One region of the Turicibacter sp. H121 genome, then DNA from elsewhere that is predicted to be linked to it. Evidence: a T-box and tRNA genes for the amino acid it is inferred to sense, from the RefSeq annotation. Region 1 holds a T-box; the other regions hold tRNA genes.

Region 1 (2,235 bases):
AAAGCGATGTTGGATAACTTGCTCTGCATATCGAATTGGTAAATCACGATATGAACGTAATTTTGTTTTATAAACCATCATGTGATGAGGACAAGACATTGGTCGTAAAACTAATTCTTCATTGTCCATTTCCATTGGCACGAACATATCTTCTTTGTAATGTGCCCAGTGTCCTGATGTACGGTATAAATCAACTGATCCCATAACTGGAGTTGCAACGTGTTGATATCCATACTCTTCTTCTAGATCGATAATATAACGCTCAATTTGTTGACGAACTTTCATCCCGTTTGGTAACCAGATTGGTAGTCCTTGTCCAACTAATGGACTGAATGTGAATAATTCTAATTCACGTCCGATTTTTTTATGATCACGCTCTTTACGTTCTTCTAAAATACGTAAGTGTTCAGCTAATTGATCTTTTGTTAAAGCAGCTGCCCCGTAAATACGAGTTAACATTTTGTTATCACTATCTCCACGCCAGTAAGCTCCCGCTACATTTAATAATTTAAAGAATTTAACATCTTTTGTATTACCCACGTGAACTCCACTACATAAGTCAGTGAAATCTCCTTCAGAGTAAGTGGTAATAACTTCTCCTTCTTTAATAGCATCAATTAATTCTAATTTATATTCATCATTGGCAAAGAATTCTTTTGCCTCTTCACGGCTTAATTCACGACGGATAATTGGTAAAGCTTCTGAAGAAATTTTTTGCATCATTTTTTCAATCGCTGCTAAATCTGATTCAGTGATTTTTGCTTCTGTATCGATATCGTAATAGAATCCATCTTCGATAGCTGGTCCTACTCCGAATTTTGCATCTGGATATAGACGTTTAATCGCTGCTGCCATTAAATGAGCCGCAGAGTGATTAATGATTTCCCAAGCTTCAGGGCGATCATTTGTAATTAACTCGATTTTTGCATCTGCCTCGATTGGACGAGTTAAATCATATAAATGTCCGTTTAATTTAGCTGCCACACAACGTTTACGTAATCCTGGTGAAATTGATTGAGCAATCGCTTCAGCAGTAATTCCATTTTCAAACTGTTTCACATTTCCATCTGGGAAAGTAATGTTAATCATAGTGTTTTCCTCCTTTTTGTGATTCATGATGATCGGAGCGAATTTTTATGAATATAAAAAAATCGCTCCTAATCTTAACAAGTAGGAACGATTGAAATCGCGGTACCATCCTATTTCCGATAAAGTAAAAGACTTTATCAGCAACTTAATTCAGCTTTAACGCAGCCAGCGGGAATCTTTTTCAAGTCCAGTTCAAAGGGAGTAATTTAATAAGCGTTCTTAGAAATCTTACAGCCGAGGATTTCCTCTCTAAAAAGTCGTTTTTATTAAACCTTATCCTTATCAAAACTTTTAATATGTGACGAATTACCTATATATTATATGTCTGAGTCATATTATAATGCATGATTTTTTTGAAATCAAGAAAAAATACTTCAATTTTTATCGTTTTTGGCGATAATTTGTTCCTGTAATGGCCACAGGGGTTGTTAAAGCTTTAATGCGTTCTAATACACGAGCTCCTTTAATTTCTTCCACTTCACCTTTTTGCGTATAGGAATAATGATGTTGAAGCTGATTATAATCGAGATTTGAAGTAAAGAAGGTTGGCAATCCTTGGTGCATACGATAGTTTAAAATTCGCCCCAACACTTCATCACGCATCCAGCTCGTCATGGACTCACTTCCGATGTCATCAAGCATAAGCACTTCAATTTGTTTTAATTGCTCAATCTTATCATACGCACTACTGTTTTCACTATTAAATCCTGATTTAATTTCAGCAATTAATTCTGGAAAATAAACAAGTCCACAAACAATTCCTCGTTGAGATAAAATGTTAGCAATTGCACTTAACATATATGTCTTTCCAGTTCCAAATGGACCATATAGATAAAGCCCACGCCCTTTTTTTGTCGTCATATATTCATGGATGAACAACGATGCCTTTTCATAAAACTCGGCACGCTCCGGATCCATAATAAATTGTTCGAAATTTGCATTTAAAATATCAGCCGGCATATGGAAACTCTTAATATTTTCTAAATGTTTTTGATTTAACGCATACTGACATGGCGTATACGCCACCTTTAATTGCTTATAAGAAGGTTTCAGTGTTGGATAATGGCCTTTAATAGGTTGCCTACAACTATTTAATCCTACACATCCGTTACACTTTTCTTTATTTCTTAAAAACTCATCTAAATC
Region 2 (2,235 bases), 420 kb from region 1:
GACGGGAATCGAACCCGCGATCTCCTGCGTGACAGGCAGGCATGTTAACCGCTACACCACTGGACCTTTTGGTTGCGGGGACAGGACTTGAACCTGCGACCTTCGGGTTATGAGCCCGACGAGCTACCAACTGCTCCACCCCGCGATGTTATATTTAAATTTAATATGGCGGAGGAAGAGGGATTCGAACCCCCGCGACGCTTTCACGCCCTGTCGGTTTTCAAGACCGATCCCTTCAGCCGGACTTGGGTATTCCTCCGTATCATGATGCAAACTAACTGGTGGACCCTGTAGGACTCGAACCTACGACCGATCGGTTATGAGCCGATAGCTCTAACCAACTGAGCTAAGGGTCCGGGTCTTTCATGGTAGCGGAGGAGGGACTCGAACCCCCAACCTCACGGGTATGAACCGTACGCTCTAGCCAGTTGAGCTACTCCGCCATTTATTGTTATTTGCTAATATTTAATTGGTGGAGACTAGGGGGATCGAACCCCTGACCTCCTGCGTGCAAGGCAGGCGCTCTCCCAGCTGAGCTAAGTCCCCATGGGTATTCATTTAATGGTCGGGAAGACAGGATTCGAACCTGCGACCCCCTGGTCCCAAACCAGGTGCTCTACCAAGCTGAGCCACTTCCCGAATTTTTATGGCGCGCCCAAGAGGAGTCGAACCCCTAACCTTTTGATCCGTAGTCAAACGCTCTATCCAATTGAGCTATGGGCGCTATTTAGTTGGTGCCTAGGGCCGGAATCGAACCGGCACGGGTGTCACCACCCGCAGGATTTTAAGTCCTGTGCGTCTACCAGTTCCGCCACCCAGGCATTTCGTTTATTTCAAGGCACGCGCCTTTTTTTTGAAAATGGTGTCCTGCAGAGGACTCGAACCTCTGACCCTCTGATTAAAAGTCAGATGCTCTACCAACTGAGCTAGCAGGACATCATTGGCTGGGCTAGCTGGATTCGAACCAGCGCATGACGGAGTCAAAGTCCGTTGCCTTACCGCTTGGCTATAGCCCATGATTAAAGTGGTGGTGGGGGACGGATTCGAACCGCCGAACTCGGAGAGAGCGGATTTACAGTCCGCCGCGTTTAGCCACTTCGCTACCCCACCAGCTGGTGCCGGAAGCAGGACTTGAACCCGCAACCTACTGATTACAAGTCAGTTGCTCTACCAATTGAGCTATTCCGGCATTTATTTAATTATGGTGGAGGATGACGGGCTCGAACCGCCGACCCTCTGCTTGTAAGGCAGATGCTCTCCCAGCTGAGCTAATCCTCCACTTAATGGTGACCCGTACGGGATTCGAACCCGTGTATGCATGCGTGAAAGGCATGTGTGTTAAACCGCTTCACCAACGGGCCATTAAGTAATTAATGGCGCCCCAACTAGGACTCGAACCTAGGACCCCTTGATTAACAGTCAAGTGCTCTAACCAACTGAGCTATTGAGGCAGTTTTATTTTGGCCCAGCGACGTCCTACTCTCGCACTTGCATACTACCCTCGGCGCTAAGGAGCTTAACTTCTGTGTTCGGTATGGGAACAGGTGTGCCCTCCTTGCCATCATCACTAGACCATTGAAAGATGTTGTTAATCTTCCAAAACTAGATATCTTCTTCAGTTTCTTTGGTTAAGTCCTCGATCGATTAGTATCAGTCCGCTCCATGTGTCACCACACTTCCACTCCTGACCTATCAACCTCGTCGTCTTCAAGGGATCTTACTTCTTTCGAATGGGAAATCTCATCTTGAGGGGGGCTTCACGCTTAGATGCTTTCAGCGTTTATCCCGTCCACACGTAGCTACCCAGCTATGCTCCTGGCAGAACAACTGGTACACCAGCGGTGTGTCCATCCCGGTCCTCTCGTACTAAGGACAGCTCCTCTCAAATTTCCTACGCCCACGACGGATAGGGACCGAACTGTCTCACGACGTTCTGAACCCAGCTCGCGTACCGCTTTAATGGGCGAACAGCCCAACCCTTGGGACCGACTACAGCCCCAGGATGCGATGAGCCGACATCGAGGTGCCAAACCTCCCCGTCGATGTGAACTCTTGGGGGAGATCAGCCTGTTATCCCCGGGGTAGCTTTTATCCGTTGAGCGACGGCCCTTCCATTCGGTACCGCCGGATCACTAAGCCCGACTTTCGTCCCTGCTCGACTTGTAGGTCTCGCAGTCAAGCTCCCTTCTGCCTTTACACTCTTCGAATGATTTCCAACCATTCTGAGGGAACCTT
Region 3 (2,235 bases), 1.3 Mb from region 1:
TCCCATACCGAACACAGAAGTTAAGCTCCTTAGCGCCGAGGGTAGTACGCAAGTGCGAGAGTAGGACGTCGCTGGGCCAAAATAAACCTGCCTCAATAGCTCAGTTGGTTAGAGCACTTGACTGTTAATCAAGGGGTCCTAGGTTCGAGTCCTAGTTGGGGCGCCATTAATTACTTAATGGCCCGTTGGTGAAGCGGTTTAACACACATGCCTTTCACGCATGCATACACGGGTTCGAATCCCGTACGGGTCACCATTAAGTGGAGGATTAGCTCAGCTGGGAGAGCATCTGCCTTACAAGCAGAGGGTCGGCGGTTCGAGCCCGTCATCCTCCACCATAATTAAATAACTGCCGGAATAGCTCAATTGGTAGAGCAACTGACTTGTAATCAGTAGGTTGCGGGTTCAAGTCCTGCTTCCGGCACCAGTATGGCGATTGTGGCGAAGTGGTTAACGCATCGGATTGTGGCTCCGACACTCGTGGGTTCGATTCCCATCAGTCGCCCCATTAATAATAAGCGGGTGTAGTTTAATGGTAGAACTTCAGCCTTCCAAGCTGACTGTGAGAGTTCGATTCTCTTCACCCGCTCCATACAAGGCGCCATAGCCAAGTGGTAAGGCATGGGACTGCAACTCCCTGATCATCGGTTCAAATCCGATTGGCGCCTCCAAATAATTTAATGAATGATGTGCCTGGGTGGCGGAACTGGTAGACGCACAGGACTTAAAATCCTGCGGGTGGTGACACCCGTGCCGGTTCGATTCCGGCCCTAGGCACCAATTTTATTATAATGAGTAAATAACTCTTTTTTTTATGTCATAAATGAAGTTTGCTTATATATGATATAAAGTAAGGTACCATACGTATTAGATATAAAAATATAAAGAAATTTATTATTGCAATTTTATTTATGTTGATATATAATAATTTATGTATCAAAATGATACATTTTGCCGGAATAGCTCAATTGGTAGAGCAACTGACTTGTAATCAGTAGGTTGCGGGTTCAAGTCCTGCTTCCGGCACCAGATAAATAGGGGTGTAGTTTAACGGTAGAACAGCGGTCTCCAAAACCGTTAGTGTGGGTTCGATTCCTGCCACCCCTGCCAACGAGTTTAAATGGCGATTGTGGCGAAGTGGTTAACGCATCGGATTGTGGCTCCGACACTCGTGGGTTCGATTCCCATCAGTCGCCCCATTAATAATAAGCGGGTGTAGTTTAATGGTAGAACTTCAGCCTTCCAAGCTGACTGTGAGAGTTCGATTCTCTTCACCCGCTCCATACAAGGCGCCATAGCCAAGTGGTAAGGCATGGGACTGCAACTCCCTGATCATCGGTTCAAATCCGATTGGCGCCTCCAAATAATTTAATGAATGATGTGCCTGGGTGGCGGAACTGGTAGACGCACAGGACTTAAAATCCTGCGGGTGGTGACACCCGTGCCGGTTCGATTCCGGCCCTAGGCACCAATTTTGTTATAATGAGTAGTAATACTCTTTTTTTATTTCTAGTATCCAAAGGATACTTTTTTTATTAGATTAATGTGATAACGATTACATATGGTTGTGTTTTCTAATACTTGATATAATATTCCTGCAGATTAGGGAAGATAGTGTAATATTTTATACTTTACTTGGAAACTCTGTTATAATTCTTAGTTGATGGACTAGATTATAATAAAAATTCTAGTAGGTATATTTTGTTGTACGAGGATTTTGAGATTATAGGATGGGTGTGTGTGATATGAAAAGGTTAAAGTTGATGTTAGAGACGACGTATTCAATTGATGCAGTATTTGCTCTAAGAAAAACACCGATTTTAATTAGTTTGTTATTTTTAATTATTTTATCTTTTATGCAGATGACGCCATTTGCATTTATTTTAATTGGTGATGCGCCGTATCGTTGGGACCAAAAGATTTGGCAGTTAACAGAAACGGATCAAGATCGTTTTGTGGATTCTCTTCCAGTGGGATGTGGTGTGCAAAGCGGTACGTTGACATGTTCTGAATTTGCTGAGATTAATTTGAGTAATGGGGTTAAGGTGTTATTTAACGGAGATGTAAATGAAGTAAATAATGGTGTTGTTTTCAATCAGGATCATCTAGTTTTTGTTGAACAAGATAGACAATATGAAGTTGGTTATTCTTATTTTGAAGGAGTAAATTTTGATGATGCGAGTTATGAGGATATTTTTGGTCGTGTAGCTTCTTCAATTAAGCCAATGTTTGTTG

The links. A T-box is a leader RNA that pairs with one kind of tRNA and senses whether it is charged. The one in region 1 lies ahead of thrS (threonine--tRNA ligase), so its partner is inferred to be a tRNA-Thr.
Region 2: it encodes a tRNA-Thr, which carries the amino acid that the T-box ahead of thrS (threonine--tRNA ligase) is inferred to sense. The anticodon was not compared.
Region 3: it encodes a tRNA-Thr, which carries the amino acid that the T-box ahead of thrS (threonine--tRNA ligase) is inferred to sense. The anticodon was not compared.

What each region holds. Positions count from the first base shown of each region.
Region 1 covers NZ_CP013476.1:527,467-529,701, forward strand. The annotation lists gene thrS (threonine--tRNA ligase) at 1-1,089, opposite strand, end outside; T-box leader at 1,170-1,384, opposite strand; gene dnaI (primosomal protein DnaI) at 1,471-2,235, opposite strand, start outside.
Region 2 covers NZ_CP013476.1:951,980-954,214, forward strand. The annotation lists tRNA gene AT726_RS04605 (tRNA-Asp) at 1-66, opposite strand, end outside; tRNA gene AT726_RS04610 (tRNA-Met) at 70-145, opposite strand; tRNA gene AT726_RS04615 (tRNA-Ser) at 167-259, opposite strand; tRNA gene AT726_RS04620 (tRNA-Ile) at 280-356, opposite strand; tRNA gene AT726_RS04625 (tRNA-Met) at 367-443, opposite strand; tRNA gene AT726_RS04630 (tRNA-Ala) at 471-546, opposite strand; tRNA gene AT726_RS04635 (tRNA-Pro) at 563-639, opposite strand; tRNA gene AT726_RS04640 (tRNA-Arg) at 648-724, opposite strand; tRNA gene AT726_RS04645 (tRNA-Leu) at 733-821, opposite strand; tRNA gene AT726_RS04650 (tRNA-Lys) at 861-936, opposite strand; tRNA gene AT726_RS04655 (tRNA-Gln) at 942-1,016, opposite strand; tRNA gene AT726_RS04660 (tRNA-Tyr) at 1,026-1,110, opposite strand; tRNA gene AT726_RS04665 (tRNA-Thr) at 1,114-1,189, opposite strand; tRNA gene AT726_RS04670 (tRNA-Val) at 1,203-1,278, opposite strand; tRNA gene AT726_RS04675 (tRNA-Glu) at 1,285-1,361, opposite strand; tRNA gene AT726_RS04680 (tRNA-Asn) at 1,375-1,451, opposite strand; rRNA gene rrf (5S ribosomal RNA) at 1,464-1,572, opposite strand; rRNA gene AT726_RS04690 (23S ribosomal RNA) at 1,625-2,235, opposite strand, start outside.
Region 3 covers NZ_CP013476.1:1,817,546-1,819,780, forward strand. The annotation lists rRNA gene rrf (5S ribosomal RNA) at 1-77, shown strand, start outside; tRNA gene AT726_RS08705 (tRNA-Asn) at 90-166, shown strand; tRNA gene AT726_RS08710 (tRNA-Glu) at 180-256, shown strand; tRNA gene AT726_RS08715 (tRNA-Val) at 263-338, shown strand; tRNA gene AT726_RS08720 (tRNA-Thr) at 352-427, shown strand; tRNA gene AT726_RS08725 (tRNA-His) at 433-508, shown strand; tRNA gene AT726_RS08730 (tRNA-Gly) at 519-592, shown strand; tRNA gene AT726_RS08735 (tRNA-Cys) at 598-671, shown strand; tRNA gene AT726_RS08740 (tRNA-Leu) at 692-780, shown strand; tRNA gene AT726_RS08745 (tRNA-Thr) at 954-1,029, shown strand; tRNA gene AT726_RS08750 (tRNA-Trp) at 1,037-1,110, shown strand; tRNA gene AT726_RS08755 (tRNA-His) at 1,124-1,199, shown strand; tRNA gene AT726_RS08760 (tRNA-Gly) at 1,210-1,283, shown strand; tRNA gene AT726_RS08765 (tRNA-Cys) at 1,289-1,362, shown strand; tRNA gene AT726_RS08770 (tRNA-Leu) at 1,383-1,471, shown strand; gene AT726_RS08775 (DUF1189 family protein) at 1,746-2,235, shown strand, end outside.